Regions from separate parts of the Mesorhizobium sp. M1142 genome, predicted to be linked through region 2. Evidence: riboswitches for the same ligand, from Rfam matches in the RefSeq annotation. Region 2 holds a riboswitch; each other region holds the start of a gene.

Region 1 (7,231 bases), on a different contig from region 2:
CATGGCAAGCAATGCGATGCCGCGTGCAATGTCGATAGCGGCGATGCGCTTCGACTTCGGTTGATCCTGAACGGCTGCGCTCGGCGTGTCGATGCTCATTGGTCTCGCTGTCTTGGTTCAGCCCCGGCAAGACGACTATCACGGTTGCCACCGTCAAAAGAAGCAGGGCCTTGCTTTGCGTTGGTGACGGCGGCATCAGGGCTGCTTTAGGCCAGAGCCGGAAAGCCTTTGGCCGGCTTCGCTTTTTGCCGTGAAGGCGTCGGTTTCCTGTTACGCGGCCAGGAATCGCCGCGGCAGATTTGTGCTCCAACCCTGCTTCGGGCGATTCGGCTTCGGGGAACACAATGGCTACCCATGTGCGCCATCCGATCTGGCTTGCGGCCTTGCGGCCGGCGGATGCCCGCACCTTCGCCTCGCTCTATGCGGTCGAATCCTTCGCGCGCGCCACCGTGTCCAGCGTCATCCCGATCCAGGCCTATGAGATACTGCACAACGAGCAGATTGTTTCGATCCTCTACACGATCGTGGCGATGCTCGGCCTGTCGGCGACGCTGTTCATGCCGATGCTGATCGCCCGCTTTGCCCGGCGCTGGGTCTATACCGCCGGCGCCTGCCTGCTGGCCGCCGGCTCGCTGTTCTTCGTCACCCATACGCTGGCTGGCCAGGTGGTCGGCATGCTCTGCCGCATCGTCGGCGCCGGCGCGCTGGCGATCACGCTCAACCTTTACATCATGGACCATATCCGCAAGACCGATTTCATGCAGGCCGAGTCGCTGCGCATGGCGTGGTCGATGCTTGCCTGGACCACCGGGCCGACCCTCGGAATTTACCTCTACACGCGTTTCGGCATCTATGCCGCGCATGGCGCGGTGGCCGTCTTCGCCATGGCTTTACTGGCGCTGTTCTGGACTTACCGGCTTGGCGATAACCCGTCGATCCGCCCCGGCAAGACGCGGCCGGTCAATCCGCTGGCCAATATCGGCCGCTTCGTCGCGCAGCCAAGGCTGAGGCTGGCCTGGCTGATCGCTTTCGGCCGCTCCTGCTTCTGGACGACGTTCTTCGTCTATGGGCCGCTGTTCATGGTGATCACCGGCGAGGGCAAGCTCGCCGGCGGCCTCTTGGTTTCGGCCGGCAATGCGCTTTTGTTCATGGCCATCTTCTGGGGCAGGGCAGGAAAGCGTTTCGGCGGCCGGCGCACCATGACGTTCGCCTATTTCGCGATGTCGGCAACGCTGCTGGCGGCCGGCGCCGTCGGCGAGGCCGCACCGCTCATCACCGGCGCCTTGCTGCTTTGCGGTGCCTTCTTCACCATCGCGCTCGATGCGCTGGGCTCGACCGCCTTCATGCGCTCGGTGCGCTCGTATGAGCGGGCACAGATGGCGGCGGTCTACCGCACCTATCTCGACTTTTCCGAGCTGACGCCGCCGCTGGTCTATTCCGTGGTGCTGGCGTTCTTCGGCCTGGGCGCGGTTTTCGCGACACTCGGCCTGCTGGCGGCGATCTGCGGCTTCGTCACCTGGCGCTATCTGCCCAAATCGCTTTGATGTTCGAGCGCCGCATGGCGCTCGAACACCCAATTGTGGAAGCGGTGCAGTGCCGCATCGAACGCAGGCCGTTCTGTTTGACCGCGCAGATCGCGACGTCTGCGGCGCCAGTTCTCCGGTTTGGCGAGGCGGCGCATTCGCCACACGATCCGGCGGAATTTGGTTTGCCGGGCGCGGCGATTCTGCCTATAGTCGCTGATGTCGTCGGTTCCGTTTGGAACCAAGAGGGAATGCGGTGCGGGCGAAATTGTTTGCCCAATGCCGTGGCTGCCCCCGCAACTGTGTGCGGTAGTCCTCTCCATATGCCACTGAAGGTTCGCCTTCGGGAAGGTGGGGAAGGGCGCTGATCCGCGAGCCAGGAGACCTGCCGGCGACAGGAAACTGACTTCTATGCCCTCGGGTGGAGGGCGAAAGGACAAGACATGAATACCGCTTCCGTTTCGCTCGGCGCTTCCGCCTCCTCGCAGTCGCGTCTCCTGCAGCTGGCGCTTGCTGCATTCCTCGGCATTTTCGTCATGGGCTTTGTCGGCTTCTCGCATATCGATGCGGTCCACAATGCCGCGCACGACTATCGCCACTCGATGGGCTTTCCCTGCCACTGACAAGGGGCTGACATCATGACACTGTTTCGCAACGTCGTCTTCATCGCGGCGATCGCAGGGCTTGTGGCCGGCGTCGTTCTCGCCTGCATGCAGGCCTACGCCACCGTGCCGCTCATCCTGAAAGCGGAAGTCTACGAACAGGCCGGCGGCGGCCATGACCATGCCGCGGCACCTGCGGCACCGGCCGAAAACGCCGCCGGCACGATGGCTATGAGCAGCGCCGCGCCGGCACCGGCTGAAGCAATGGCTCCGGCTGAAGACGAAGGCTGGGCGCCGGCCGACGGCTTCGAGCGCTTTGGTTTCAGCGTCGTTGCCAATATCGTCACCGGCATTGGCTTCGCACTGGTCCTGGTCGCGGTTTCGGAATTCGCCGGCGGCATCGGCAATTGGCGCCAGGGCCTGTTCTGGGGCCTGGCCGGCTTTGCCGTGTTCACGCTGGCGCCCGGCCTCGGCCTGGCGCCGGAACTGCCGGCGATGCCGGCGGCCGACCTTGTCCAACGCCAGATCTGGTGGTGGGCAACAGTGGTGGCGACAGCGGCCGGTCTCGGCCTTATCGCCTTCCGCAGATCGCTGCCGCTGGCGATCCTTGCCGTGGCGTTGATCGTTGCGCCGCATATTGTCGGCGCGCCGCAGCCCGACAGTTTCGAGACGGCGATCCCGGAAGGCCTGCATCATCAGTTCGTGGTGGCGGTGACGCTGACCAATCTGGTGTTCTGGCTGGTGCTCGGTATGGTCGTCGGGCTGGTGCGCGGACGCTTCACCGGCGCGGCAACCAGCCTGCGCGACAGCTTTGCCTGACCGCGCTGCCGGGGCGCTGACCCTGGTCATCGGCGGTGCGCGCTCCGGCAAGAGCGCGCATGCCGAGAGGCTGGTGAGCGCCTGTCCGGCGCCGTGGAGCTATATCGCCACAGCGCAAGCCTATGACGAGGAGATGCGTCAGCGCATCGCGCTGCACCGCTCGCGGCGAGGCGATGGCTGGACGACCATCGAGGCGCCGCTCGACCTTGCCGGCGCGATCGAGGCACTGCCCGACGGCCAGCCGGTGCTGATCGACTGCCTGACGCTGTGGCTGACCAACCATATGCTGGCCGACCATGATGTCGAGGCCGAATGCCAAAGGCTGGCCGATGTGCTGTCGCGGCCGCGTGGCCCGTGGTTCGTGGTGTCCAACGAGGTCGGCCAGGGCATCGTGCCGGACAATGCGCTGGCAAGACGGTTTCGCGATGCCGCCGGCCGGCTGAACCAGGACGTCGCGGCGGTCGCCGGCACCGTGCTTTTGATGGTGGCGGGGCTGCCGCTCAAGGTGAAATGACATGGCTGATACTATCGATCCCAAGACCATTGAACAGGGGGACGAGGAACGCCACCGCGCCAAGATGGCCAAGCGCAAGGCGGTGCAGGACGCCGAGGTTGCAGCCAAGACGGTCGAGAAGGGGCTGTTGATCGTCAACACCGGGCCGGGCAAGGGCAAGACCACGGCCGCCTTCGGTCTGGCGCTCAGGATGCTCGGCTACGGCAAGCGTGTCGGCGTCGTCCAGTTCATCAAGGGCAAATGGCACACCGGCGAGAAGGACGCCTTTGCCGCCTTCGGCGACCGTGTCCTCTGGCACGCCATGGGCGAGGGCTTTACGTGGGAGACGCAGGACCTGAAACGCGACATCGCGGCGGCCGAGGCCGCCTGGGCGAAGGCGCTCGAGCTGATGGCCGAGCCGTCGATCAGCCTGGTGGTGCTCGACGAGTTGAACATCGCGCTGCGTTACGACTATCTCGACCTCGAAAAGGTGGTCGCGGCGCTGAAGTCACGCCGCGAAGGCCTGCATATCGTCGTCACCGGCCGCAACGCCAAGCCGGCACTGGTCGAGGCGGCCGACCTGGTCACCGAGATGGCCGTGACCAAGCACCACTTCTCCGCCGGCGTGAAGGCGCAGCAGGGGATTGAGTTCTGAGGGGTGTTGCTGGTTTGTCAAGGTCAGCGCTGCCCCTCATCGCCTGCCGGCGACTTCTCCCCGTGAAGGACGGGGACAAGGAGCTAGCCGCAACGCTGGCGATCTCCCTCTCCCTGTCTTTTCACGGGGAGCTAAGGCTGAGGGGCAGCGCCGACCTGAACCGATTATTTGAGGCGTTGCCCTATTTTGTTCTTGCTTTGTGCCGGCAGCTATGCTATTAATTTCGCTATGGTGCTAATTGGCTCCAACGACCCGCCGCTTGGCGGGTTTTTTGTTTCCGTCGATCTCGAGCGCAGGTCACGCCAAGATAACAACCACTGCGACCACCCCGAACAGCGCAATCAGCAGCAAGTCGGCGACCTGGTAGAGTTTCAGCGCCCGTCGGACGTCGGTGCTCTCGACATCGTCGCGGCGGCCGCCCTCGCCCATCAACGCGTCTTCGACCATCACGCCGTCGTAGGAACGGGGGCCGGCGAGCGCCAGGCCGAGCGCGCCGGCCATCGCTGCCTCCGGCCAGCCGGCATTGGGCGAGCGGTGTTTTTTCGCATCGCGCCGCACGGCGTGCCAGGCGGCTTTGGCGTCGGCGCCCTTGACCAGGAAAGCCGCAAGCACGATCAGCAGCGCCGTCAGCCGCGACGCCGGCAGGTTGATCCAGTCGTCGAAGCGCGCAGCCGCCCAGCCGAAGGCTTCGTGGCGCGGCGTGCGGTGGCCGATCATCGAATCGGCGGTGTTTGCGGCCTTGTAGGCGACGCCGCCGGCGAGCCCGCCAATACCGATCCAGAAGGCCGGCGCGACGACGCCGTCGGAGAAATTCTCGGCAAGACTTTCGATCGCTGCGCGGCAGACAGCGGCCCTGTCGAGCTTTTCCGGATCGCGGCCGACGATCCTGGAGACGGCGATGCGGCCCATGTCCAGTCCGCCGCTGTCGAGTGCGTCGGCCACCGCTTCGACATGCTCGGCCAGGCTCTTCTGCGACAGCAGCGACGTCGCCAGGATTGCGGTGACCAACAAGCCGAAGGGAATGCTCCAAAGCATGACTTCGATCCAGAAGGCGAGGGCGGCCGGCACCAGCACGATCACCAGCAGCGCGACGACGCCCCAGCGGCGACGGTCGGCGTCGGAATCAGTGGCGCGGTTGAGCCTGCGGTCGAGAAAGGATATCAGCCTGCCGAACCAGGTGACGGGATGGCCAATGGCATCGAAGAGCCGGGCCGGGTAGCCGAGTACAAGTTCGATGGCCAGCGACAGGAAAGTGATCAGGATCGACATGAAGTCTCTTGATGGGGTGACGGCGGCAGTGGACCACGGCGGAAGCCTTGGCCGGGCGAGGGCGCTTTTCCCTCACGCGCCGCTGCCTTTCGTCGACCTCTCGACCGGGATCAATCCGCACTCCTACCCGCTTTTCGATTTGCCCGCCACCGCCCTGTCGCGATTGCCGGAAACGGCGCGCAGCCGCGACTTGGCTGAAGTCGCGGCAAGCGCCTATGGCGCGCCGTCGGCGGCGAACGTCGCGGCGGCGCCCGGCACGCAAATCCTGTTGCCGCGCGTCGCTTCGCTGGTCAGCCCGGGCAAGGTGCTGGTGCTCGGGCCGACTTATGCCGAGCATCGGCGGGCAGCAGCGATCGCCGGCCACGCGGCGGCTGAAGTCGATAATTTCGAAGCCCTGGCGGCGGCCAACCTTGCGATCGTCGTCAATCCAAACAACCCGGACGGGCGCGTCGTCGAGCGCGAAAGATTGCTTCGACTTGCCCGGGCATTACGCGCCAGAGGCGGGCTGCTGGTCGTCGACGAGGCCTTCATGGATGTCGGCCCGCGCAGCGAGAGCCTGGCCGGCGACGTCGACCAGGGCGGCATCGTCGTGCTGCGCTCGTTCGGCAAGTTCTTCGGCCTGGCCGGCCTGCGGCTTGGGTTTGCATTGGCCGACGCGCTGATGGTCGAGCGGCTGGAGGCGCAATTCGGGCCATGGGCGGTTGCCGGGCCGGCGCTCGAATATGGCATAAGGGCGCTTGCCGACACCGGCTGGCAGGCCGGGATGCGGCGCCGTCTGGCCGAGGACGCCGCACGGCTCGACACGCTGTTCGGCCGCTTCGGCGTGCCTGTCGCCGGTGGCACCACGCTGTTCCGCTATCTCAGGCTGGCGAACGCTGCCGGCCTGTTTTCGGCGCTTGGCCAGCGCGGCATCCTGCTTCGGCATTTCGCCGATCGTCCGGATGTGCTGCGCGCCGGCCTGCCGGGAGCCGACGAAGAATGGCGGCGGCTCGAATCCGCACTTGCCGGCTGGGCCTCGCGGCGCGACGATGATGCCAAGGGAGAAACGACCCAATGATCCATGTCTGCTCGCTGTCCAAAGTCGAGGAAACGGTAGCGAAGACCGGCGCCGGGCGGCTGCTTTCGCTGCTCGCCGCCGGAACGGAGGTGGTGCGACCGGCCTCGATCACCAGGGAAAACCATCTGCATCTGGTCATGCACGACATTGCGGTGGCGCAGGAGGGCATGACCATGCCGGGCGAGGAGCACGTTGTGACCCTGCTCGATTTCGCCCGCCAATGGGATCGCTCGCGCCCGCTGGTGGTGCATTGCCATGCCGGCATCAGCCGCTCGACCGCCTCGGCCTATATCATCGCGGCAGCGCTGGCGCCGAAGCGCGACGAGGCCGAGTTGGCCGAGACTCTGCGCAGGCTGTCGCCGACGGCGACACCCAATCCGCGGCTGATCGCGATCGCCGACACGCTGCTCGATCGCAGGGGCCGAATGATCGAAGCGATCCAGGCGATCGGGCGCGGCGCGGATGCTTTCGAAGGCACACCGTTCGAATTGAAAATCTGAGCCTAAAAACAAGTTCCAGGAAAGAGCGCAGGAGTTCTAGGACACAGCCAAGGAGCGAATGATGATCGGGAGAATTTTGGCAATCGTTGTTGGCGTGGTCTGCACGACAGGCAGCGCCATGGCCGCCTCCATGCCGGCTCTCAAGTCGATCGACCTGGCAGCGCTCCAAGCCACTGTCGAGCGTTTGGCCAAGGAACTTATGCTGCCCGGTGCTATGGTTTTGCTCAAGACTCCGCGGGGCAACCTCGTCTTCGGCTACGGTACGACTGAACTGGGTGCCACGAACCCGCCGCGCGCCGATACCCACTTCCGT
Region 2 (7,231 bases):
ACGAGGTGTTCGAACATTTCTCCACGGTGGCGCGCGAAAGTGGCCTTCCGATCGTCATCTACGACAATCCAGGAACGACGCATTTCCGTTTCACCCCAGCACTCGTCAGCCGCCTGGCAAAGGTGCGGGGGATCGTCGCTATCAAGAATCCGACAGACAAGGGCGATGCGATCAAGAGCCATCTGGCCGACCAGAGGCGCACTATGCCGGAAGGGTTCTCGATCGGCTACAGCGGCGACTGGAACGCCGCAGAGGCCATGATCGCCGGCGCCAACACATGGTACAGCGTCCTCGCCGGCATCCTGCCCGAGGTCTGCGTGAAGATCGTCACGGCGGCGCAACAGGGCGATCCGGCCGAAGCGCGACGGATCGATGCCACGCTTGCGCCGCTCTGGAGCCTCTTCAAGGAGTTCTCGAGCCTTCGCGTCGTCTATGCACTTGCCGATTTGCTCGACATTTGCCGTGCCGACCCCCCGCGTCCCATCCTGCCTCTGCCCTCAGCAGCGAAGCGCCAGATCGCCGCCGCGTTGGAACGCTTGCCATCGGATGTCAACCGGTGAACAGCGAACCCGGCGGCCAGTGAAGGAACCTGTCATGTATGTACCCGCGCATTTCGATGAACCGAGCCGAGAAGTCCTCTACGAACTGATCGAGAACAGTGCACTTGGCATGCTGATAACCCATGGCCGGAGCGGTCTCGACGCCAATCACATCCCCTTCGAACTCGACACGTCACAGGGAGAAAACGGTACCCTTTACTCCTGAGCGATTAATAGACGTGCCGAAGGAAAGTGCACATTCTCGCTCGAGTGACTTATTTCAAAGGATGTGATCGCGTTTTGGCACATTCACGGCCGACATGCGGCAGCCGGTCACTCACCAACAACCGGGAAACCCTCCGGCCTACACTTTCTACCGGAGCGCACGTGCTGCATCGACCATGTTCATGAGGGCAGGGCGGACCTCCTCCCATTTGCGTGTTTTGAGGCCACAGTCCGGGTTTACCCACAGTTGGGAATCCGACAGTCGCTCGCGGGCAAGCATGACGAGATCCGAAATCTCCCCGACTTCCGGGACACGTGGTGAGTGAATGTCGTAGACTCCGGGCCCGATTTCGTTCGGATATTTGGAGCTCGTGAAGGCGTCCAGCAGTTCCATTTTCGAGCGCGACGTCTCAATCGAAATGACATCCGCATCCATTTCAGCGATCGCGTCGATGATCTCGTTGAACTCCGAATAGCACATGTGGGTATGGATTTGAGTCGCGTCCTTTACACCCGTTGAAGCGATCCGGAAGCATTCGACAGCCCAGTCGAGATAGTCGTTCCAATCAGACTGGCGCAGTGGCAATCCTTCGCGAAACGCGGCCTCATCGATCTGGATCATCCTTGCGCCGGACCATTCGAGATCCGTCACTTCGTCGCGGATGGCGAGCGCGATCTGGCGGCATGCTTCGGAGCGCGGTACGTCGTCGCGAACAAAAGACCAGTTGAGAATGGTCACTGGGCCTGTGAGCATTCCCTTCACAGGGTTTTCCGTAAGCGACTGGGCGAATTGCCACCAGCGCAGCGTCATCGGATTGCGCCTCGATACGTCGCCGAAGATGATGGGGGGGCGCACGTAACGCGACCCATAGCTCTGCACCCAGGCATGCTGGGTGAAGGCGAAGCCGGACAGCTGCTCGCCGAAATACTGTACCATGTCGTTTCGTTCGAACTCACCGTGCACCAGCACGTCCAGCCCGATCTCTTCCTGCCAGCGAATTGCAGCCTCGATCTCCTTCTTCAGGAAGGTCTCGTAGTCGACATAGCTCAGCTGGCCCTTCGCATGAGCGGCCCGCGCCCTGCGTACCTGCGGCGTCTGCGGGAAGGACCCGATGGTCGTCGTCGGGAACGGCGGCAGCCCGAGCGTGCCGGCCTGGACTCTGGAGCGCTCGGCAAAAGCGCTCTCTCGTCGCTTCATGCTGTCGTCAATGCTGGCGATCCGTCCCTCAACAAGCGGGTCATGGATCTTCGTGGATGTCACGCGAGTGGCGGCAGCCTCGGCAGACGCTTTCAACGCGCCTGCCACCGCATCCCTGCCTTGGGACAGGGCCCGGGCAAGCAACACCAACTCGTCGGTCTTCTGGGCCGCGAAGGCGAGCCACGACCTGATGTCCGCGTCGAGTTCCGTCTCCATGCGGAGGTCGATCGGCACATGCAGCATCGAGCAAGAAGGCGCGATCTCGACGCGGTCCAAGGGCCAGCCGGCGACGATCGGTTTGATGCGGTCGAGAATGGCGGGCAGGTTCGCACGCCAGACGTTGCGGCCATCGATCAAGCCAAGCGAGAGCACCAGATCCTTCGGTGCGAGCCGACCCACCGTTTCCAGCTGCTCGGGAGCGCGCACGAGATCAATATGCAGCCCGGCCAGGGGCAGAGAAACCGCGGTTTCGAGATTGTCTCCCAGCGGCCCGAAATAGGTAGCCAGCATGATCTTCAACTCGGGCGCGGCTTTCGACAGCTGGCCATAGGCGAATTCGAACGCAGCTCGTTCGTTCGGGTTCAGATCGAGGACAAGCGCTGGCTCATCGATCTGCACCCAGTCGGCTCCAGACAGCTTCAGCCTCTGCAGGAGTTGCTCGTAGACGGGCAGCAGCCGCGGCAGGAGCGCGATGGGATCGAATCCTTCGGCAGGCGATTTCGCCAGCTTGAGGAAGGTGATCGGTCCAAGGATGACTGGGCGTGTGTGAACGCCGAGAGCTTTAGCCTCGATGAAGTAATCGACCGGTTTCGTCGACGAGAGGGCGAACGTCTGATCATCGTTGAGTTCCGGCACAATGTAGTGATAGTTGGTGTCAAACCACTTGGTCATTTCCATCGCGGTTACATCAGACCGATGAGCCGCCTGCTGGTGACCAGCGTGTCGACAATCCTCCGTCTGACCCTGGTTGCCCCGCCCCATTGCGAAGTAGATGTCAAGTGGAACCTCGCCGCTATTCCAGCCGTAACGGGATGGAACGGCGCCGACCATGGCTGCGGTGTCGAGCACATGGTCGTAGAGCGAGAAGTCGTTCGACGGGATTTTCGACACGCCGCGATCGTGCTGCTCCTCCCAGCTAGCGGCACGGAGCGCCTTCGCGGTCGTGAGAAGGTCGGCAGCGGACGATTTTCCGGACCAGTAGCTTTCAAGCGCGAATTTCAGTTCTCGCCGACGACCGAAGCGGGGCACGCCGAGCGTTGCTACAGGAATTTGCTGAGAGACAGTCATGCCAGACCCCGATGGTTGGGGCGTCGGTGCAAGGAAGGCGCTAGCAGGCCGGCACGAACGCCAGGCTGCAGCGGCCACCGAGACACCCCGCCCGTGGACGTAATTCGCCGTGGCAGGTCTCCTGGCTCGCGGGGTCATAGCCTCTACCCGTCTTCCCAAGGCTATTCGCCTCAGTGACATGAGTGGGGTTGGCTCGCCGCTAACAGTTGCGGGGGCAGCGCCGGCATCGCACCGGCTTCCCTCTTAGCTCCGCTGCGGCAGCGCCGTACGGAGAACCACGACGCGGGAGACAATTACAGCAGTTCGCTTCTTTGTCAAACGCCGCATAAAGAAATGTTTATGTCGTTATGTTAAATTTCCGTTGGCATGTTCCAAAGGTCGCCTCGAAAGCGAAAACTGTGGAAGCCTTGAGCGGCCGGTAAATCAAAGCAATGACGCACGGCGCCCTTGTCCAGGAGGATAGGAGTTCGTCGGCTGCCGGCAGCAAACATACCGGCAAGCGCCGTGGTGCTGCTTAGCGCATCATGCGAACCACCTCGGCGTCGAACTTCGGCTCCGAGGTTCCGACCGCTTCGTTGGTGATCTGCTCGCGACCGTATTCGGCTCAATGGCGAGGCTGTTGCCCATGTGGAAGCTGTTGGCCGTGATGCCCTCGGTGATATGACACAACGATTTCGGGGGGAGCACACCGAGGCCAGGCGCAGCGGCGTGTTGCGAAGTGATCGAGGCCAATGTCTCGAACTGCTTGTTCGCAGCCCACCGGCTCAAGGTAACCCGGCTCAAACCACCGGGCCAGCTCAAGTCCTGTCCAAATGAGGCCTGAGCGGCAAATCGTCGTGCACGCGCACGGTTTGGCGTTCGATCTTGTGATGCGTCTTGGGCGGACAATCGCCACGGTGCAGCGCGCAGAAGCGGTCCCCAATTGGGAAGCCGAGGGCGGTGAGGGCAAGCCAGCGCCACAGGCGGAAGGGGACTTGGACCTGTTTGCCCTGCTGGACCACAAGTTCGCGACACAGGGCCTCAAGGAGAAGACCAAGAGTGATTATGCGCGGGACCTCGCCAAATTCATCAAAAGCAGCGGGCAGTCAAAGTTCGGCGCCGATTGACATGGAGATAGCCATCGCGGCCGACCGCCCAGGCGGACCGCAAGCCGGAATACAACCGGGTGCAGGCGGCCAAGCTCGTCCACAAGATGGCGTCGGGCACACACCGGCGATGGGAGAGCGGACCGTGGAGTGCAGGAACTTCACGCCTATCCACGCTCCCGTGGACGTGTCCTGCGGCACATCGGCAGCGATATTGAGGAGGCAGTTGAGCTTCTGGTCGAGCACTCTTACCTGCCATTACCTACGCTTAACGTCATCTCGTACTGAAAACGCACCACGCAAGGTCGAGATGTAACATGCGCCCTTCGTGGATGGTTCTAAGCTTCCTCGGGCGCGGTCAATCTGTGATAACGGTCGCTTGGAACCTCCATCACCGCGACGCGATCAAGGTTGGCATATCGCGCTCGGTAGTAACCTTCTTCCTCCACTTCGGCGAAACTACACTGGGGAACGTCAAAGGTCGCAGCTTCCAATCCGAAGAAAGTCGTAGCGGTTTCTTCATCCAAGAAGTTCCACTCATCTTCTCCGTCGTCATATGTGACGCGAACATAGGAGGCCATGCGCGCGGCTTCCTGATCACCCATCTCTGCGATGATGGCATCGCATTCTTTCTTCAGCTTTCCTGAAACCTCACCCTTATCCCAGTCATCCAAAGCCCGATAGATTTCTGGATGATAATACTCTGGCATCTCCTCTACATCGTCACCGATAAGCTCAATGGTGCGGACATATTGCGGATTTATCAAGAGTATTTTGTTGTCAAGGCTCCAACAATACAGCCATGGCCTGCTTGTGTTATTTCTACGCAGATTATGAAGTTCCTTCAACTGACGTAAAATCGATTCACGCGCCTTTTCATCGATAGGATATTGGCGGCTGCCAACAGTCGTCTTGATTCTGAGCGTGCCGTATCGCGTTTCGGCATCGGCAATTGCAAACGGGCTCGTGCGCCACTCCTCGACATCAATCTTCCAGCCCAGCAGCTCCTCGACCGTGCATTTCAACGTGAGACAAAGGTCCTTGATCTGCTCGACGTTCAACTGCGTTTTGCCTGTTTCCCAACGGGCCACAGTCTGTTGCGTCGTTGCCATCTGCTCTGCCAAATCTTTTTGAGTCATGCCCAGTCGAACCCTAAGCTCTTTCATGTTCATAACTCACCTCGCGTGTTCAACACACGCATTGTGGATGAATTAATCTAACACGTCAAGCGTGTTCAAAAATCGCAGCATGTGTTTTTAGGGCGTCTTCGAGGCTCCGGCAGCCGTTCGTGACCACTTGCGCAAGACACAGGGCTGGTACACAGCACGAATGGGGCGATCAAAAATTACTGCTGCGATGCTCGTCATCAGCCAAGCTGCCGCCGCACCTTCCACTAGGGTGCCAAGGTTCGAAATGAGTGCAGACGACCATAGCGAACGGAAGGTCTTGTGCTCAAAAGGAACGAGTGAAGATGTTCTCTTCGCCATTGTGGGAAGCTTCGGGATCGACCGCGGGGCTGGATTTGTTTCGCCTCACTCAACCATGGCCTCGCCGTACAAGCCAAGCTGCCACAGTGGCGCGCCTGCTAACCCAGAAAACTTGGCGGCCTTACAGGCATGCGCAGGACGCGCGAAGCCGCTCAAATCCCCCCAGATGGGTCAGCCATCGAAGACCGGCATCACTTGCCCGTTGAGCGGCTATACGATAGTGCTCCGCGCTAAGCAGGAAGCGCCAAAAATTCGAGCGGCGACTTCATTCTTCTATTCAGGAAGGAACTATGAGGCGGCAGACGCGACCATTCACCGTGGAAGTCAAACAAAAGCGCAATTATCAAAAAGCCGCACGTTCCATCTGGGGCAATTTCGACATCGCCGCGGCGATGGCCGAGACAGCAAAGGAAGTCGAGCCGTTAAATCGTCAGCTTGTTGACTCTACTGTCGTGGCCCCTGATGCTGAACCTTTGGACAAACCGCGAGTGGAACATTTCATGGCCAATCCCCTGGAAACCGAGTCAGCAGTAGTTCATAGCGAACCGGCAGACAAAGCGGGAACGCCAAAACCGAAGACGAGAGCGCGGCGGTCGAGGAAGCCAGGAGCTGAGGCGAGCGCCGGCGCCAAGCCGATATCCGCGACCACTGAAGCACCGCCGTCAGCGCGAACAGGCCGAAAGAGCTACTCCGCGAAGGATCGTGCCCAAAAGCTGGCGCAGATCGAGACCTCGATCGGCGGCGGCGCTACTCTCAAGAGCGCGGTGAAGCAAGCCGGCATCTCGGAACAGACATATTATCTTTGGAAGAAGGCGGCGGCGCCTGCGGCGGACAGTGACGGGCTGAAGGATCTCGTCGCGCTCGAGGAAGAAAACAAGCGGCTAAAGAGCCTGCTTGCCGATCGTCTCCGCAAGGAGAATGCGGAACTGAAGAAAAGGCTTGGGCTGGATTAAGGAGGGTGGGCAGCTGGTTCTTGGCTCGCCGCGCTACAGCAACCCCGCCTGCTCGGCCTCGTGGCGCAAATTCTGCCTTGGCCTTGGGCCGATCTGCTGGATGACCAGCCCGGCGGCCAGCGAGCCGAGGTCGCCGCACTGCTTCAGGCCGCGGCCTTGCGTGTAGCCGTAGAGGAAGCCGGCGGCGTAGAGGTCGCCGGCGCCTGTCGTGTCGACCAGCTCGCCGATCCTGGTCGCCTCGATGGTGACTGTCTCGTCGCCGCGCACGATCACCGAGCCCTTTTCCGAGCGGGTGACGGCGGCGATCTTGCAATCCTTGCGGATCTGCGCCAGCGCCGCGTCGAAGGACGCGGTCTGGTAGAGCGACTTGATCTCGTGGCTGTTGGCAAAGACGATATCGACGGTGCCGGAGCGCATCAGATCGAGGAACTCGTCGCGGTAGCGGTCGACGCAGAAC
Region 3 (7,231 bases), on a different contig from region 2:
TAACAATCTTCAGCAAGCACCATCGCCGATTGCCACACCTTCAGGTCGCGATAAGATTCGATCCTTTTTTCCAATTCCTACTCACTACTCACTACTCACTGTTTCGCCTTCTCGTCCCCCGGCAGAACATAATCCGTGCCTTCCCATGGGGACAGAAAATCGAAATTGCGGAATTCCTGCTTGAGCTCCACCGGCTCGTAGATGACGCGCTTGGCCTCGTCGTCGTAGCGCACCTCGACGAAGCCGGTCAGCGGAAAGTCCTTGCGCAGCGGATGGCCTTCGAAGCCGTAGTCGGTCAGAATCCGCCGCAGATCGGGATGACCCGAAAACAGCACGCCATAGAGATCGTAGGTTTCGCGCTCGAACCAGTCGGCGCCGGGATATATGCCGGTGATCGACGGCACCAGCGTCTCTTCGTCGGCCTGGACCTTGATGCGGATGCGGATATTCTGCCTCGGCGACAGCAAATGATAGACGACGTCGAAGCGCTTTGCCCGCGACGGATAATCGGCGCCGCAGACATCGATGATCGAGATGAACTGGCATTTCGGGTCGTCGCGCAGGAAGGTCACTGCCTCGATCAGGTCGCGCGGTTCGACCGAGATGGTGAGTTCGCCATAGGCAAACACCGCCTCGCCGATCCGGCCGGTCAGCTTCTCGCCCAGATAGGTCGAGAGGTCATTCAACGCCTGGGTCATGCCGCTCACCGTTCGATCGTGCCGGTGCGGCGGATCTTCTTCTGCAGGAGAAGGATGCCGTAGAGCAGCGCTTCGGCGCTCGGCGGGCAGCCGGGCACGTAGATGTCGACCGGCACGATGCGGTCGCAGCCGCGCACCACCGAATAGGAATAATGATAATAGCCGCCGCCATTGGCGCAGGAGCCCATCGAGATGACGTAGCGCGGCTCCGGCATCTGATCGTAGACCTTGCGCAGCGCCGGCGCCATCTTGTTGGTCAGCGTGCCGGCAACGATCATGATGTCGGACTGACGCGGAGACGCGCGCGGCGCGACACCGAACCTCTCGGAGTCATAGCGCGGCATCGAGGTATGGATCATCTCGACCGCGCAGCAGGCGAGACCGAAGGTCATGAACATCAGCGAGCCGCTGCGCGCCCAGGTGATCAGCGCCTCGGTCGAGGTGACGAGAAAGCCCTTGTCGGCGAGCTCGTTGTTGATCTCCAGGAAGAACGGATCATCCTCCCCCACCGGCCTGCCGGTGTTGGGGTCGATGAGGCCCTTGGGCTTCGGCGCGACGAGCGTGCCGGAACTGTCGTTCAATCCCATTCCAGCGCTCCTTTTTTCCATTCATAGGCAAAGCCGATGGTCAGCACCGCCAAAAACACCATCATCGACCAAAAACCGAGCATGCCGATCTGGCTGAACGACACCGCCCAAGGAAACAGGAAGGCTACCTCCAGATCGAAGATGATGAACAGGATCGACACCAAGTAGAAGCGGATGTCGAACTTCATGCGCGCATCGTCGAACGAGTTGAAGCCGCATTCATAGGCCGAAAGCTTTTCCGGATCGGGGTTGCGGTAGGCCACCAGGAAGGGTGCGGCAAGCAGCGCCAGCCCGACCACCAGCGCCACGCCGATGAACAGGACGATGGGCAGGTACGAACCTAAAAGTGCGTTCATGCTGCAGTTTCCGTTGGCGGCCAATCCACTCTGATTACAGCACCGGACCCACTTGCGGAAGCGTGACAGTTTAACCACTGAACCGTTTTAAGGGGGCTCTATGCTGCAACGCGGCGAGGGTTAGCGCAGCGCTTTCGGCGAAGCAAGTCAAACCTTGTTCAAATCGCGGTACTGGGCGGCATATCCGGGAAAACTGGTCAGATCCGCTCCTGTTTGATTTCTTTCACTTTTCACTCCACTTTTCTCTCCTGACATGGATACCGCCAAAACCCTGCTAGCATGGCGCGGAATCACAGATTCTCTTCTCTGTCCGGCATCATCAGGATACCCGCATTGATGAAGGAAAAAATCTCACTTCGCATGGCCCGCCGCATCGCGCTGGCGGCACAGGGATTCAATGACCCCCGACCCGCCGGTACACCCGACCGCCGACATCTGGCCCGCGTGCTTGCCCGTACCGGCCTGCTGCAGATCGATTCCGTCAGCGCCGTGGTGCGCGCCCACTACATGCCGCTCTATTCGCGGCTTGGCCCCTACAAGCTGGCGCTGCTCGACGACGCCGCCATAACGCGCAAGCGCATGGTCTTTGAATATTGGGCGCACGAAGCCTCCTTCCTGCCGGTCGAGACCTATCCGCTGATGCGCTGGCGCATGCAGCGGGCCGAGCGCGGCGAGGAAATGTACAGCGGACTGGCCAAATGGGGCCGCGAGCACGCCGCCTATATCGAAGACATCTATCGCGAGGTCGCCGAACGAGGCCCGATCGCGGCGTCGGCTTTCGAAGGCCAGAAGGGTTCGGGCGGCTGGTGGGGCTGGAGCCATGCCAAGCACGCCTTCGAATGGCTGTTCTGGGCCGGCCGCATCACCACCGCGCATCGCCGCGGCTTCGAACGGTTCTACGATCTGCCGGAGCGCGTACTGCCGCCCGCGATACTCGCTCTACCGGTTCCCTGCCCCGAGGACGCCCACCGCGAATTGCTGCGCATCTCCGCCCGCGCCCATGGCGTCGCCACGGCAGGCGACCTGCGCGACTATTTCCGCCTCTCGCCCGCCGATATTAAGGGCCGCATCGAGGAGCTGGTCGAGGCTGGCGAGCTGTTGCCGGTGAGCGTCGACGGCTGGAGCAAAACAGCCTATCTCCATAAGAACGTCCGTTTGCCGCGCAGGATCGAGGCGCGCGCCTTGCTTGCGCCGTTCGATCCCGTGGTCTTCGAGCGGTCGCGCACCGAGCGATTGTTCGACTTCCACTACCGCATCGAGATCTACACGCCGGCCGAAAAGCGCCGGTATGGCTATTATGTGCTGCCGTTCCTGCTCGGCGACAGCATCGTCGGGCGCGTCGACCTCAGGGCCGACCGTCCGGCCGGCGTATTGCGCGTCCATGCCGCCTATGCGGAGCCCGGCGCCCCGCCACAAACCGCTGCCGAACTCTTCGAGGAATTGAAGCAGATGCAGGGCTGGCTCGGGCTTGAGCGCATCGCGGTGACGGCTGCCGGCGACCTTGGCCGGCCGCTCGCAGATATCGCCGCGTCATAGACGTGCGTTGACACGACTGCCTCCACAAGCCTAAATCCGTTTCAGACGGTCCCCTGCCCGCAACGGCAGGGGCCAAGAGGGAATGCGGTGCGAAATCTCGATTTCAAATCCGCGGCTGTCCCCGCAACTGTAAGCGACGAGCCAAAGCCGAAAACCACTGGGATATTCCCGGGAAGGCGGCACCAAGGCGATGACCCGCGAGCCAGGAGACCTGCCGTCTAGGACATAAGAATCCGATCGCCTGGCGGGTTTTCCGGGCAAGGAGCCTGATTTGGAACGCGACAGCAGTTTTTCGGCTGAGACAGCGGATTTATTGTCCGGCCCTGACGATTCCCCGGCCGGCGTTACCGTCATCGTCTGCTCTTCCTGCCGTGACGAGACCGGTTCGGACGCTCATCCCCGCGCCGGCGAACTGCTCGCCGAGGACACGCGCCGCGCCGCTTCCGGCGAAAACATCAAAATCCGCACCGTCGAATGCCTCGGCAATTGCAAGCGCCGGCTCAGCGCCGCCATGCTGCGCGACGGCTGCTGGAGTTACGTCTTCGGCGACCTGACCGCGACCAGCGGCGCCGATCTCGTGACCGGCGCAAAGCTGTTCGCCACCTCGACGGATGGGCTCATTCCGTGGCGCGGCCGTCCCGATTGCCTGAAGCGCGGTCTGGTTGCCCGCATCCCTCCCCTCGACCTTTTGAAGGACTTGATATGACCGCTGCCCCCCTTTCGCGCGTCCCCTGCACCGTCGTTACCGGATTTCTCGGCGCCGGCAAGACGACATTGATCCGCCATTTGCTCGAAAACGCCAAAGGCAAGCGGCTGGCCATCATCGTCAACGAGTTCGGCGACATCGGCATCGACGGCGAGATCCTGAAGGGCTGCGGCATCGACACCTGCCCCGAGGAAAACATTGTCGAGCTGGCCAATGGCTGCATCTGCTGCACTGTCGCCGACGATTTCGTCCCGGCACTCGACCAGATCCTGTCGCTGATGCCGAGGGTCGACCATATCCTGATCGAGACGTCCGGGCTGGCCCTGCCCAAGCCGCTGGTCCAGGCCTTCCAGTGGCCGTCGGTCAAGAGCCGGGTGACCGTCGATGGCGTTATCGCCGTCGTCGACGGACCGGCGCTGGCTGATGGGCGCGTCGCCAACGACATGGACGCCCTGCAGGCGCAGCGCGCGCAGGACGAGACGCTCGAACACGACGATCCGGTCGAGGAAGTATTCGAGGACCAGCTCGCTTGCGCCGACCTGATCATCCTCTCGAAGAGCGACCTGATGGACGCAGCCGGCTCGGCCCGTGCCAATGCCGTCATCGGCAAGCATGTTGCGCGGGCGGTGAAGATCGTGCCGACTTCGCAAGGCAAGGTCGATCCGTCGGTGCTGCTCGGCCTCGGCCTCGCCGTCGAGGACGACATAGAGAACCGCAAAACCCATCACGACGACGAGCTCGACCACGAACATGACGATTTTGACTCGTTCGTCATCGACATCGCGTCCGTGTCTAACCCGGACGAGCTCGCACAACGCGTCGCCACGGCGGCGGAGGAAGAAAACGTGTTGCGCGTCAAGGGCTTCGTCGAGGTTGGCGGCAAGCCGATGCGGCTCCTGCTGCAGGCCGTCGGCCCGCGCGTCAACCATTATTACGACCGGGCCTGGACCGCTGAAGACGATCGCCGCTCGCGCCTTGTCGTCATCGGTCTGAAAGGGCTGAACCGCCCGGCGATAGAGCGTATCCTCGCCGGCTGACCCCAGGTACAAGCCGCGATGCACATCCTCACCACCACATCCGCCTCGCTCGACGATCTCGCCGAGCCTGTCGATCTCAGGCAAACGCCTGCGGATGTCGTGGCCCTGTCCTTCACCGACAGCGACCTGGCCGGGCTGGCGGCGGCGTGGAAGGCGGATGCGGACCGCCTGCCCTCGATGCGGCTCGCCGCCTTGCGCGACCTGCGCCATCCGATGTCCGTCGACCTCTGGACCGAGAGCGTCGCCCGCCACGCCAAGGTCATTCTGGTCCGCATTCTCGGCGGCTACGAGTGGTGGCGCTATGGCTGCGACCAGCTCGCCGTTATCGCGCGAAATCGCGGTATCAAGCTGGCGCTCCTACCGGGCGAGAGCCACGACGAGGATTTGCGACTGATCGAAGGCTCGACGCTGCCGCGCGAGGAGTTGGACGCCCTGCTTGGCTATTTTCGCGAGGGCGGGCCGGCAAATATGACGGCGCTGGTGCAGAGGCTGGCAAGTCTCGCTGGATCTGGTGCGGCGGTAGCCGAACCCGTTAGCGTGCCAAAGGCTGGATTTTACGAGCCGGGACTGGGGGTCGTAGAACGCGGCGTCCCCCTCCCCCTCGAGGGGAGGGTCCGGCCGCAGGCCGGGGATGGGGTCCTCTCCGAAGCGCGCCAACTCAAAGAGGCGTCGAGCACTGCCGCAATGACCCCACCCGGCCCTTCGGGCCACCCTCCCCTCGAGAGGGAGGGGGACGTCGTGCCAATCCTCTTCTACCGTTCGATGCTGCTCGCGGCCGACGTCGCGCCCATCGACGCGCTTTTCGAAGCGCTGAGCGCGCGCGGCATGGCTCCCGTGCCTATCTTCGTCTCCAGCCTCAAGGACCCGGCCTCACTCGCCTTTGTTGAAACCGCGCTTGCAACGCTGAAGCCTGCCGCCATCATCACCGCCACAGCTTTCGCCTCTGGGGCCGAGCCGGGCGTTGAAACCCTGTTCGACCGCGCCGGCGTGCCGGTGTTCCAGGTCATCGTCGCAACCACCCGCCGCGACATCTGGCAAACCAATCAGCGCGGCCTGGCGCCCGCCGACCTTGCCATGCATGTCGTCCTGCCCGAGCTCGACGGCCGCATCCTGGCCGGCGCCATTTCCTTCAAGGGCGAAAGCGAAACCGATCCCGCATTGGCCTTCCGCGCCTTCGCCAACCGGCCAGAGCCCGACCGCGTCGCGCAAGTGGCGAACCGTATCGAGGCATTCGTGCGCCTGCGGCGGACGCCGCGCGCGGAACGCAAGCTCGCCATCCTGATCCCCGACTATCCGAGCGCCCCCGGTCGCACCGGCTACGCCGTCGGCCTCGACGTGCCGTCCAGCGTGCTGGCAATGCTGCACGATCTGAGCGAACAGGGCTACGCCGTTGAAAGGATTCCGCAAACGCCAAGGGAGTTGTTGGATTTGCTGGAACGGGGGAATGGTGGGCTGAGACTGGACGATTATCTCGCTCTTTCTGCAGAGTTACCGACTGCGGCACTCGCTGCCGTGGAGGCGGCATGGGGTAAGGCGGAAGATGAGACAGGTTCGCGCGAGGCGCCCCCCTCTGTCCTGCCGGACATCTCCCCCTCAAGGGGGGAGATTGGCCGTTTCGCCGACGGCACCCGTTCTGCAACCTCAGTGATTGGCGAAACCGGCAATGAGAGCGCAATCTCCCCCCTTGCGGGGGAGATGTCCGGCAGGACAGAGGGGGGTGTTCAAGCGCCTGCTGTCGCCAAATTCCGCTTCCGCACGGCCACGTTCGGCAACATCACCGTGGCGCTCGCCCCCGATCGCGGGCGCTCAGTCGACCGCCGCGCCGACTATCACGACCCGACATTGCCGCCGCGCCATGCGCTGGTCGCCTTTGGCCTCTGGCTGCGCCAGTCGCTCGGCATCCATGCAATTGTCCATGTCGGCGCCCACGGCACGCTGGAATGGCTGCCCGGCAAGACCGTTGCGCTCAGCGAAAACTGCTTTCCCGAAATCGTCACCGGCGCCCTGCCCGTCGTCTACCCCTTCATCGTCTCCAATCCAGGCGAGGCAGCGCAAGCCAAGCGGCGCGTTGCCGCCGTCACGCTTGGCCATCTGCCGCCGCCGCTGACCGGCGCCGGGCTGGACGAAAACCAGCACAGGCTTGAACGACTGGTCGACGAATATGCCCAGGCCGACGGGCTCGACCGCCGCCGCCGCGACCGCCTGGCGAAGCTGATAGTCGAAACGGCGGAAAAGACCGGCCTCGCCTCAGAGGCTGGTGTCGCCAGGACCGACGCAGCCGACGAGGCTTTGCGCCGCATCGACGCCTGGC

What was found. A riboswitch is a leader RNA that binds a small molecule or an ion and turns the genes downstream of it on or off. The one in region 2 is predicted to bind cobalamin.
Region 1: linked by a shared signal. The riboswitch ahead of NKH42_RS18805 (CbtB domain-containing protein) and the one ahead of metE (5-methyltetrahydropteroyltriglutamate--homocysteine S-methyltransferase) in region 2 are both predicted to bind cobalamin.
Region 3: linked by a shared signal. The riboswitch ahead of NKH42_RS18985 (DUF1636 family protein) and the one ahead of metE (5-methyltetrahydropteroyltriglutamate--homocysteine S-methyltransferase) in region 2 are both predicted to bind cobalamin.

The regions. Positions count from the first base shown of each region.
Region 1 covers NZ_JAMYMK010000011.1:5,646-12,876, reverse strand. The annotation lists gene NKH42_RS18815 (heparan-alpha-glucosaminide N-acetyltransferase) at 1-99, opposite strand, end outside; gene NKH42_RS18810 (MFS transporter) at 345-1,544, shown strand; cobalamin riboswitch at 1,733-1,930, shown strand; gene NKH42_RS18805 (CbtB domain-containing protein) at 1,967-2,146, shown strand; gene NKH42_RS18800 (CbtA family protein) at 2,162-2,944, shown strand; gene cobU (bifunctional adenosylcobinamide kinase/adenosylcobinamide-phosphate guanylyltransferase) at 2,937-3,458, shown strand; gene cobO (cob(I)yrinic acid a,c-diamide adenosyltransferase) at 3,460-4,092, shown strand; gene cbiB (adenosylcobinamide-phosphate synthase CbiB) at 4,390-5,361, opposite strand; gene cobD (threonine-phosphate decarboxylase CobD) at 5,360-6,418, shown strand; gene NKH42_RS18775 (tyrosine phosphatase family protein) at 6,415-6,918, shown strand; gene NKH42_RS18770 (serine hydrolase domain-containing protein) at 6,980-7,231, shown strand, end outside.
Region 2 covers NZ_JAMYMK010000006.1:227,628-234,858, reverse strand. The annotation lists gene NKH42_RS13005 (dihydrodipicolinate synthase family protein) at 1-560, shown strand, start outside; gene NKH42_RS13000 (FMN-binding negative transcriptional regulator) at 595-765, shown strand; gene metE (5-methyltetrahydropteroyltriglutamate--homocysteine S-methyltransferase) at 913-3,249, opposite strand; cobalamin riboswitch at 3,344-3,544, opposite strand; gene NKH42_RS12990 (hypothetical protein) at 4,101-4,355, shown strand; gene NKH42_RS12985 (helix-turn-helix transcriptional regulator) at 4,673-5,506, opposite strand; gene NKH42_RS12980 (MFS transporter) at 5,591-5,821, opposite strand; gene NKH42_RS12975 (transposase) at 6,112-6,774, shown strand; gene NKH42_RS12970 (adenosine kinase) at 6,808-7,231, opposite strand, start outside.
Region 3 covers NZ_JAMYMK010000011.1:43,517-50,747, forward strand. The annotation lists gene NKH42_RS18960 (four helix bundle protein) at 1-74, opposite strand, end outside; gene NKH42_RS18965 (NADH-quinone oxidoreductase subunit C) at 96-698, opposite strand; gene NKH42_RS18970 (NuoB/complex I 20 kDa subunit family protein) at 704-1,285, opposite strand; gene NKH42_RS18975 (NADH-quinone oxidoreductase subunit A) at 1,276-1,641, opposite strand; gene NKH42_RS18980 (winged helix-turn-helix domain-containing protein) at 1,978-3,177, shown strand; cobalamin riboswitch at 3,207-3,410, shown strand; gene NKH42_RS18985 (DUF1636 family protein) at 3,449-3,883, shown strand; gene cobW (cobalamin biosynthesis protein CobW) at 3,880-4,920, shown strand; gene NKH42_RS18995 (cobaltochelatase subunit CobN) at 4,939-7,231, shown strand, end outside.